Regions from separate parts of the Rahnella sp. BIGb0603 genome, predicted to be linked through region 2. Evidence: predicted binding sites of a transcription regulator. Region 2 holds the regulator's gene; each other region holds the start of a gene.
What was found. Region 2 encodes LexA, which represses DNA repair genes until DNA is damaged. Its sites were predicted from a motif close to TNCTGTATGTACATACAGNA; they were not measured.

Region 1: M2403_RS02020 (metal-dependent hydrolase) is a predicted target of LexA. The motif match lies at 1,185-1,204, and genes of this name have one in related genera.
Region 3: uvrB (excinuclease ABC subunit UvrB) is a predicted target of LexA. The motif match lies at 1,008-1,027, and genes of this name have one in related genera.

Annotation. Positions count from the first base shown of each region.
Region 1 is NZ_JANUEX010000001.1:434,155-436,430, reverse strand. Features, by position in the region: gene M2403_RS02025 (L-cystine transporter) at 1-421, opposite strand, end outside; gene M2403_RS02020 (metal-dependent hydrolase) at 609-1,166, opposite strand; gene kduD (2-dehydro-3-deoxy-D-gluconate 5-dehydrogenase KduD) at 1,319-2,080, opposite strand; gene kduI (5-dehydro-4-deoxy-D-glucuronate isomerase) at 2,158-2,276, opposite strand, start outside.
Region 2 is NZ_JANUEX010000007.1:32,931-35,206, reverse strand. Features, by position in the region: gene zur (zinc uptake transcriptional repressor Zur) at 1-245, shown strand, start outside; gene M2403_RS18270 (CsbD family protein) at 440-649, opposite strand; gene lexA (transcriptional repressor LexA) at 1,039-1,647, opposite strand; gene M2403_RS18260 (diacylglycerol kinase) at 1,767-2,135, opposite strand; gene plsB (glycerol-3-phosphate 1-O-acyltransferase PlsB) at 2,263-2,276, shown strand, end outside.
Region 3 is NZ_JANUEX010000001.1:687,541-689,816, reverse strand. Features, by position in the region: gene uvrB (excinuclease ABC subunit UvrB) at 1,141-2,276, shown strand, end outside.

The DNA.
Region 1 (2,276 bases), on a different contig from region 2:
TCCCCTGAACCAGCCCATCAGCGGTCAGACCAAACAGACCGGTCACAAAGATACCTACCAGCGAGGCAATCAGCGTGGTGAACAACAGGGTACCGATAGTCAGGAAACTGATTTTGCCCAGCGATGACGCGTTGTGCAGTTTCGCTACCGCGCTCAGAATCGAGACGAAAACCAGCGGCATGACTATCATTTGCAGTAACTGGACGTAGCCGTTACCGACAATATTAAACCAGGTAATAGAGGTTTTCAGTACCGGATCATCGGAACCGTAGATCAGCTGCAAAGCCAGGCCAAACACCACACCCATGGCCAGACCAAGTAAGACTTTTTTTGCCAGACTCCATTGCTTATGGCGGGTTTGCGCCAGCAGCAAAAGGAGGACAACGAAAACCACTACGTTAAGAACGAGCGGAAGATTCATACCGAACTCCAGACTTATAGTTTTGATATTTAAAACGGGTGTTCCCAACAGGGATTGCACCATCCCAAAGCAATGGTGAGCAGGATATCAGTTTGGCACCTGAACATTTATATCCAAAAAGAATGCTTTATAACTTTTAGGTTTGATTCGTACCAAATATCACCAAAATGGCGGTATTTTATGCTTGTCATATGAATAATTTCAGAATGTGATTAAAAATATCCGGATTTATTGCACCAATAATGGGCGTCCAGTCAGGCCAGAATAGCGTCAGACCGACCAGCATCAGACATAACGTACGTTCGAGCTGATTGCCTTTTTGACTGTTGATTAGCGGCAGGCGAAAACGCCAGCGGCATGGCCACAATAATGGAACACCGGCTGGTGTCAGCATATCGGCCAGAATATGGCTCAGATAACCAATTATCATGGCATGAAAGGCATCGATGGGGATCACCCAGTCATGAGGGAAATGGGTGCGTAGCAGGAAAATACCCCCCGCGACGGCAAGCAAGCTGTGTGTGAATCCACGGTGCCCGAATGCCCGCGCGATCGGAGCGGAAATCCATTTCAGGCGCTGGCCAATCAGTGATTTGGGATGATCGATGTCGGGCAGCAGGCACGTCAGCAGCGACCCCGGAATAATATGCCACCAGTCACCGTGCGCCAGTTCCGGAGAGAGCTGTGCCTTTTTCGCAAACACTGCACAGGCAATTGAAAAAATGAGGTGGCCTTCCGCCGTCATGACGCGTCCGAACTGGATAACTGTTATTTTATCCAGTATAAGTGAAACTGTCACAATCTTGGAAGAGACACCCTGTAACTAATTGTCAACGATAAGATAAAAAAGAAAAAGGCGTATAAAAATACGCCTTTTTATTGTCACTTATTGGGTTGCTATCGCGCCAGCCATCCACCATCAACGGCAATGGTATAGCCGTTAACGTAATCCGAGGCTTTCGACGCCAGAAATACCACGGGGCCCATGACATCTTCCGGCAAGCCCCAGCGCCCGGCGGGGATGCGATCAAGAATTTCTTTGCTGCGATCTTCATCCGCACGAAGTTGTTCAGTATTGTTGGTCGCCATATAGCCCGGTGCAATGGCGTTAACATTAACATTGTGCTTCGCCCATTCATTAGCCATCAGCCGGGTGATGCCCATGACGGCACTTTTTGATGCCGTATAAGAAGGAACGCGAATGCCGCCCTGATAGGAAAGCATGGACGCAATGTTAATAATTTTACCGCCAGTACCTTGCGTAATGAACTGCTTAGCCACGGCCTGAGACATGAAGAACAGTGTTTTGCTGTTCACGTTCATCACGTCGTCCCAATTCTTCTCGCTGAACTCGATAGCATCTTCCCGGCGAATGATACCGGCGTTGTTTACCAGAATATCGATATGACCAAACTCGCTGACCGCTTTTTGGATGAGTTTGGGAATGCCCGTAATGCTACTCAGGTCAGCGCGAAGGTCGAGGAAACGGCGGCCGGTTGCCGTGATTTTTTCGGCCGTTTCGGTTGGCGCTGAAACGTTAATACCTACGATATCGCAACCGGCTTGTGCCAGTCCCAGCGCCATACCCTGGCCCAGTCCGGTGTTACAACCGGTCACGATTGCGACTTTGCCGCTTAATTCAAACGCATTGAGGATCATATTCAAAGTCTCTTTTGCACGGCACGTTCGCCATTAATGGATAATTTGCTCCGCTGCCGTGCAGCAGAGCACAAGGGTTAGCGCAGTTCGCTGACTTTGACGTGATCCATGTCGTCAAATACCTGGTTTTCGCCAACCATTCCCCAGATGAAGGTGTAGTTTTTCGTGCCTACACCGGAATGAATTGACCAGCTCG
Region 2 (2,276 bases):
ATCATTTCGAAGAGCCGAGCCACACTTCCGCGCTGTTTATCTGTGACCGCTGCGGGCTGGTCACGGAAAAAACCACAGACGGCATTGAAGAACGTCTGGCGAAACTGGCGCTTGAATCTGGTTTTGAGTTGCGTCATTCGGTCGTTGAAGCGCATGGCTTATGTGCCGAATGCAAAGTTGTTGAAACCTGCGACAGCCACGATCATTGCGAACACGACCACAGCATTGTGGTAAAAAAACGCTGAGAAATCAGGTATTTTTTATGTGATTTAAAAGGCGTAAAGCGGAAGGGTTTTAACGCAGCTGAACGGATAATTTAAGGTGTAGAAGGAAGATGTAGAAGGTTGGGTACATCCTTGTACCCGTATCCTGAAAGTGTTCCGGGTAGGAGCAGCAATAACTCAGGATACGTCACTGATACGCGAGGGGGAGTCGCGTGTTACCAGTGATATTTGTTTTTCGATTCCCAATCCTTGAGCTCTTTCTCGGCCTGATCCTTCTGATAGCCATATCGCTCCTGAATCTTACCTACCAGCTGATCACGTTTACCTTCAACGACTGTCAGGTCGTCATCAGTCAGCTTACCCCACTGTTCTTTCACTTTCCCTTTGAACTGCTTCCAGTTACCGTCGGCTTGGTCCTTATTCATGATAAATATCTCCTGTTACCTTGGGTTGTGGAGCTGCACGTTTGCTGGCAGCCCGTCCTTAACACTTCAAAGCTTAGTAGAGAATGCGGATTCGTCTTCCCAAAACAGGGATAAAAACCACTATTAGGATTAATCCAAAGCAGGATATAACGTGGAATTGGAATCTGTCTGACTGAAAAAGGTCGGTAATTCAGAGCACAGAGAGTGCAAATCCGGCATTTGCTCTAAACAGGCAACGCAGCGGATAACACGTGAGAAAAAGGATTTTATCGGGAAAGTTTATTAGCAGCTTCAAACAATATCGCCCCAAAACGGGGCGATGAGATACTGATATTTACAGGCGCGTCAGAGGCGGCCAATGCACCTGCAACGTAGAACTTAAGCGCAGATTAGATCCAGTCGCCGTTGCGGATAACGCCAACCGCCAGACCTTCAATGCTGAAATTCTGTTCACGCAAATCGACCACAATCGGCTGGAATTCGCTGTTTTCAGGCAACAGCTGAACAACACTGCCCTGTTTCTTCAGGCGTTTGACCGTGACTTCATCATCAATACGCGCAACGACAACCTGCCCGTTACGGACGTCCTGCGTTTTGTGTACTGCCAGCAGGTCACCATCCAGAATACCGATATCACGCATCGACATCCCGCTGACGCGCAGCAGGAAATCCGCACTCGGTTTAAACATGGCCGGATCGACCTGGTAATGTCCTTCGATGTGCTGCTGAGCCAGCAGCGGTTCACCGGCGGCAACGCGGCCAATCAGCGGTAAACCTTCTTCTTCTTCCATCAGCAGACGAATACCGCGCGAAGCACCGGAAACGATCTCGATAACGCCTTTACGCGCCAGCGCTTTCAGGTGTTCTTCCGCCGCGTTCGGGGAACGGAACCCCAGACGGGATGCAATCTCTGCGCGGGTCGGTGGCATACCGGTGGTGGAGATATGATCGCGAATAAGGTCGTAGACCTCTTGTTGTCTGGTCGTTAAAGCTTTCATTCCGCCCCCTGGTTGTTTATACAGTCTTGCTGTGAGTATATACAGCTAAACGGGCAATGAAAACCTAAGATTGAATAAAAACAGGGCATAACGATAATTCCTGGAATACAGGTTCCAGATCAGAACCATCGCGGCCAAAAGATGCTGACCCAGACAAAAATCGCCAATATGATGGTCAGAAGTACGGCGGCGGAGCCAATATCTTTCGCACGTCCAGACAGGACGTGAAACTCAGGCCCGATGCGGTCAATCGCGGATTCGATGGCGCTGTTAAGCAGTTCAGTCACACACACCAGCACGACGGAGCCAATCAGCAGGATACGTTCTATACTGCTGACATCCAGCCAGAAAGATAACAAAATTAGCGGGATAGCGACGCTGGCTTCCTGGCGAAAAGCCGCTTCATTTTGCCATGCGGCTTTCAATCCTTTCCAGGAATATCCGGCTGCTTTATAAATTCGGGTAAATCCGGTGACTTGGTTCGCCATTTCGGGTACTGATCCTTAGAGTGTTTGCAGCATTTTAGCTGTTATATGGTATCGCATCACCACAGATCTCATCTGAGCTTTCTGGTATCCTTGCGGCGAAATTGCTAACAAGAGGCTTCACGTTTTTATGTCAGGTTGGCG
Region 3 (2,276 bases), on a different contig from region 2:
CCTCCCTCCCGCACGGAGCATTCCGCTGAACTTCGCTTTGACCGCCACTGTCACATTTCTGACATTTATGTTCCGCTGTTAACGCCGTAACACAGAATTAAATCCCGTTGATTACCGGCCAACCTCTCAGCATCAATTATAGATAAACAGCCATTAACCAGTGATAAATGGGGTTAACCGCTTTTTCCTTGCACTAAAAATGACTTTGCTTAGCAAAAAACAGGGTAATCATCAGATTTCACTTTCAGGTGAAAAAAGCGGTTCCGGCTACAGGAAACGCTTCCTACAGTGACACTGCAACTCTCAGGCCAAGTTTGTAAAAGTGCCGGGGAAAAGAGAAGTTACAGGGGTGTTAACAGCGGGGCGCACGGCGATTTAGGATTATTCATTAGTGTTGCTCAGGTTTTAACAGAACCGGTCAGACGCGGGAAAAGGGCAACTGCACTTTGCCAGTGCCGCTCTCTCTGATTTTGGTGCAAACGTAAGGGGAGTAAGAAGCAAAAAAATCCTGATGAGATGCACTTTTGGATTTTGCAAGAAACATCCGACCAGAAATCTAGGCAAAATAGGCATAAATAAAGTCTGAAAAAAGGGAAAAAATAACTAAAAAAGATGCTGATCCCCCCTCCGGCGTCCGAAGTGCACTTTTTGCCAACTCCCGCAGCACGGGGCGTGCTGAGAGTTATCCACTATTCCTGTGGATAACCATGTGCATGAGAGTAAGAAAAGATGCTACAGACGAGTCGGGGCGCGGGTTGTGCTCACTTTGCCCGTATTCGCAGCTTTTTGATGATGTTGTTAATAATCAGTGAGTTAGTTAAAAGCAATATGCCCGTAATTCGTTCGTCATAGTTGTGTCAGAATTCGTCAACCTGTGGTCAGAAAGTTAACGGATGAAAAATTTTGGGGATAATTGTCACCTGATGGTGAGAATTCTTTTTCGTAATAACCTAAAAAAGTGCAGATGAAGCAACCTGTTAAATCACCGGTGATTTTTATCGATTGGAGGCTGGTTTTATATACAGTACTATAGGGCGGTAAAATCAAGGCTGGCAAAATTCGCGGAGTCTTTCATACTGTTTTTCCGTGAGCGCCTTTCGTACGGCCTTATGCGTTTTCATTTCAGCCAGGTAGCCCGTCATGAGTAAAGAGTTCAAACTGCATTCCGAATTTAAGCCATCAGGCGATCAGCCTGAGGCAATACGCCGTCTGGAAGAAGGGCTGGAGAACGGTCTGGCGCACCAGACGTTACTCGGCGTTACCGGTTCCGGTAAAACCTTCACCGTCGCGAACGTGATTGCTGACCTGAACCGGCCGACGATGGTTCTCGCGCCCAATAAAACCCTCGCGGCCCAGCTATATGGCGAAATGAAAGAGTTCTTCCCGGAGAACGCCGTCGAATATTTTGTTTCTTACTACGATTATTATCAGCCAGAAGCGTATGTCCCGAGTTCAGACACGTTTATCGAAAAAGATTCCTCGGTGAACGAACACATCGAGCAGATGCGACTTTCCGCGACTAAAGCGCTGCTTGAGCGCCGCGACGTCATCGTGGTGGCATCCGTTTCGGCGATCTACGGTCTGGGCGACCCGGATTTGTATCTGAAAATGATGCTCCACCTGACCAAAGGGATGATTATCGATCAGCGCGCGATCGTGCGCCGTCTGGCCGAGCTGCAATATGCCCGCAATGATCAGGTTTTCCAGCGCAGTACTTTCCGCGTCCGCGGCGAAGTGATCGACGTCTTCCCGGCGGAATCGGACGATCTGGCGCTGCGCATCGAGCTTTTCGATCAGGAAGTCGAGCGGCTTTCCCTTTTCGATCCGCTGACCGGTCAGGTGCAGCACGAAGTTCCGCGTTTCACCATTTACCCGAAAACGCACTACGTCACCCCGCGTGAACGTATTTTGCAGGCGATGGAAGAGATCAAAGTCGATCTGGCCGATCGCCGCAAGGTGTTGCTGGATAACAACAAACTGCTCGAAGAACAGCGTCTCAGCCAGCGTACGCAGTTTGATCTCGAAATGATGAATGAGCTGGGTTATTGCTCGGGTATCGAAAACTATTCGCGCTACCTTTCGGGGCGCGGGCCGGGCGAGCCGCCGCCGACACTGTTTGACTATCTGCCTGCCGACGGTTTGCTGATAGTCGATGAATCCCACGTCACCATTCCGCAAATCGGCGGGATGTATAAAGGCGACCGCTCGCGTAAAGAAACGCTGGTGGAATACGGTTTCCGCCTGCCATCGGCGCTGGATAACCGCCCGATGCGTTT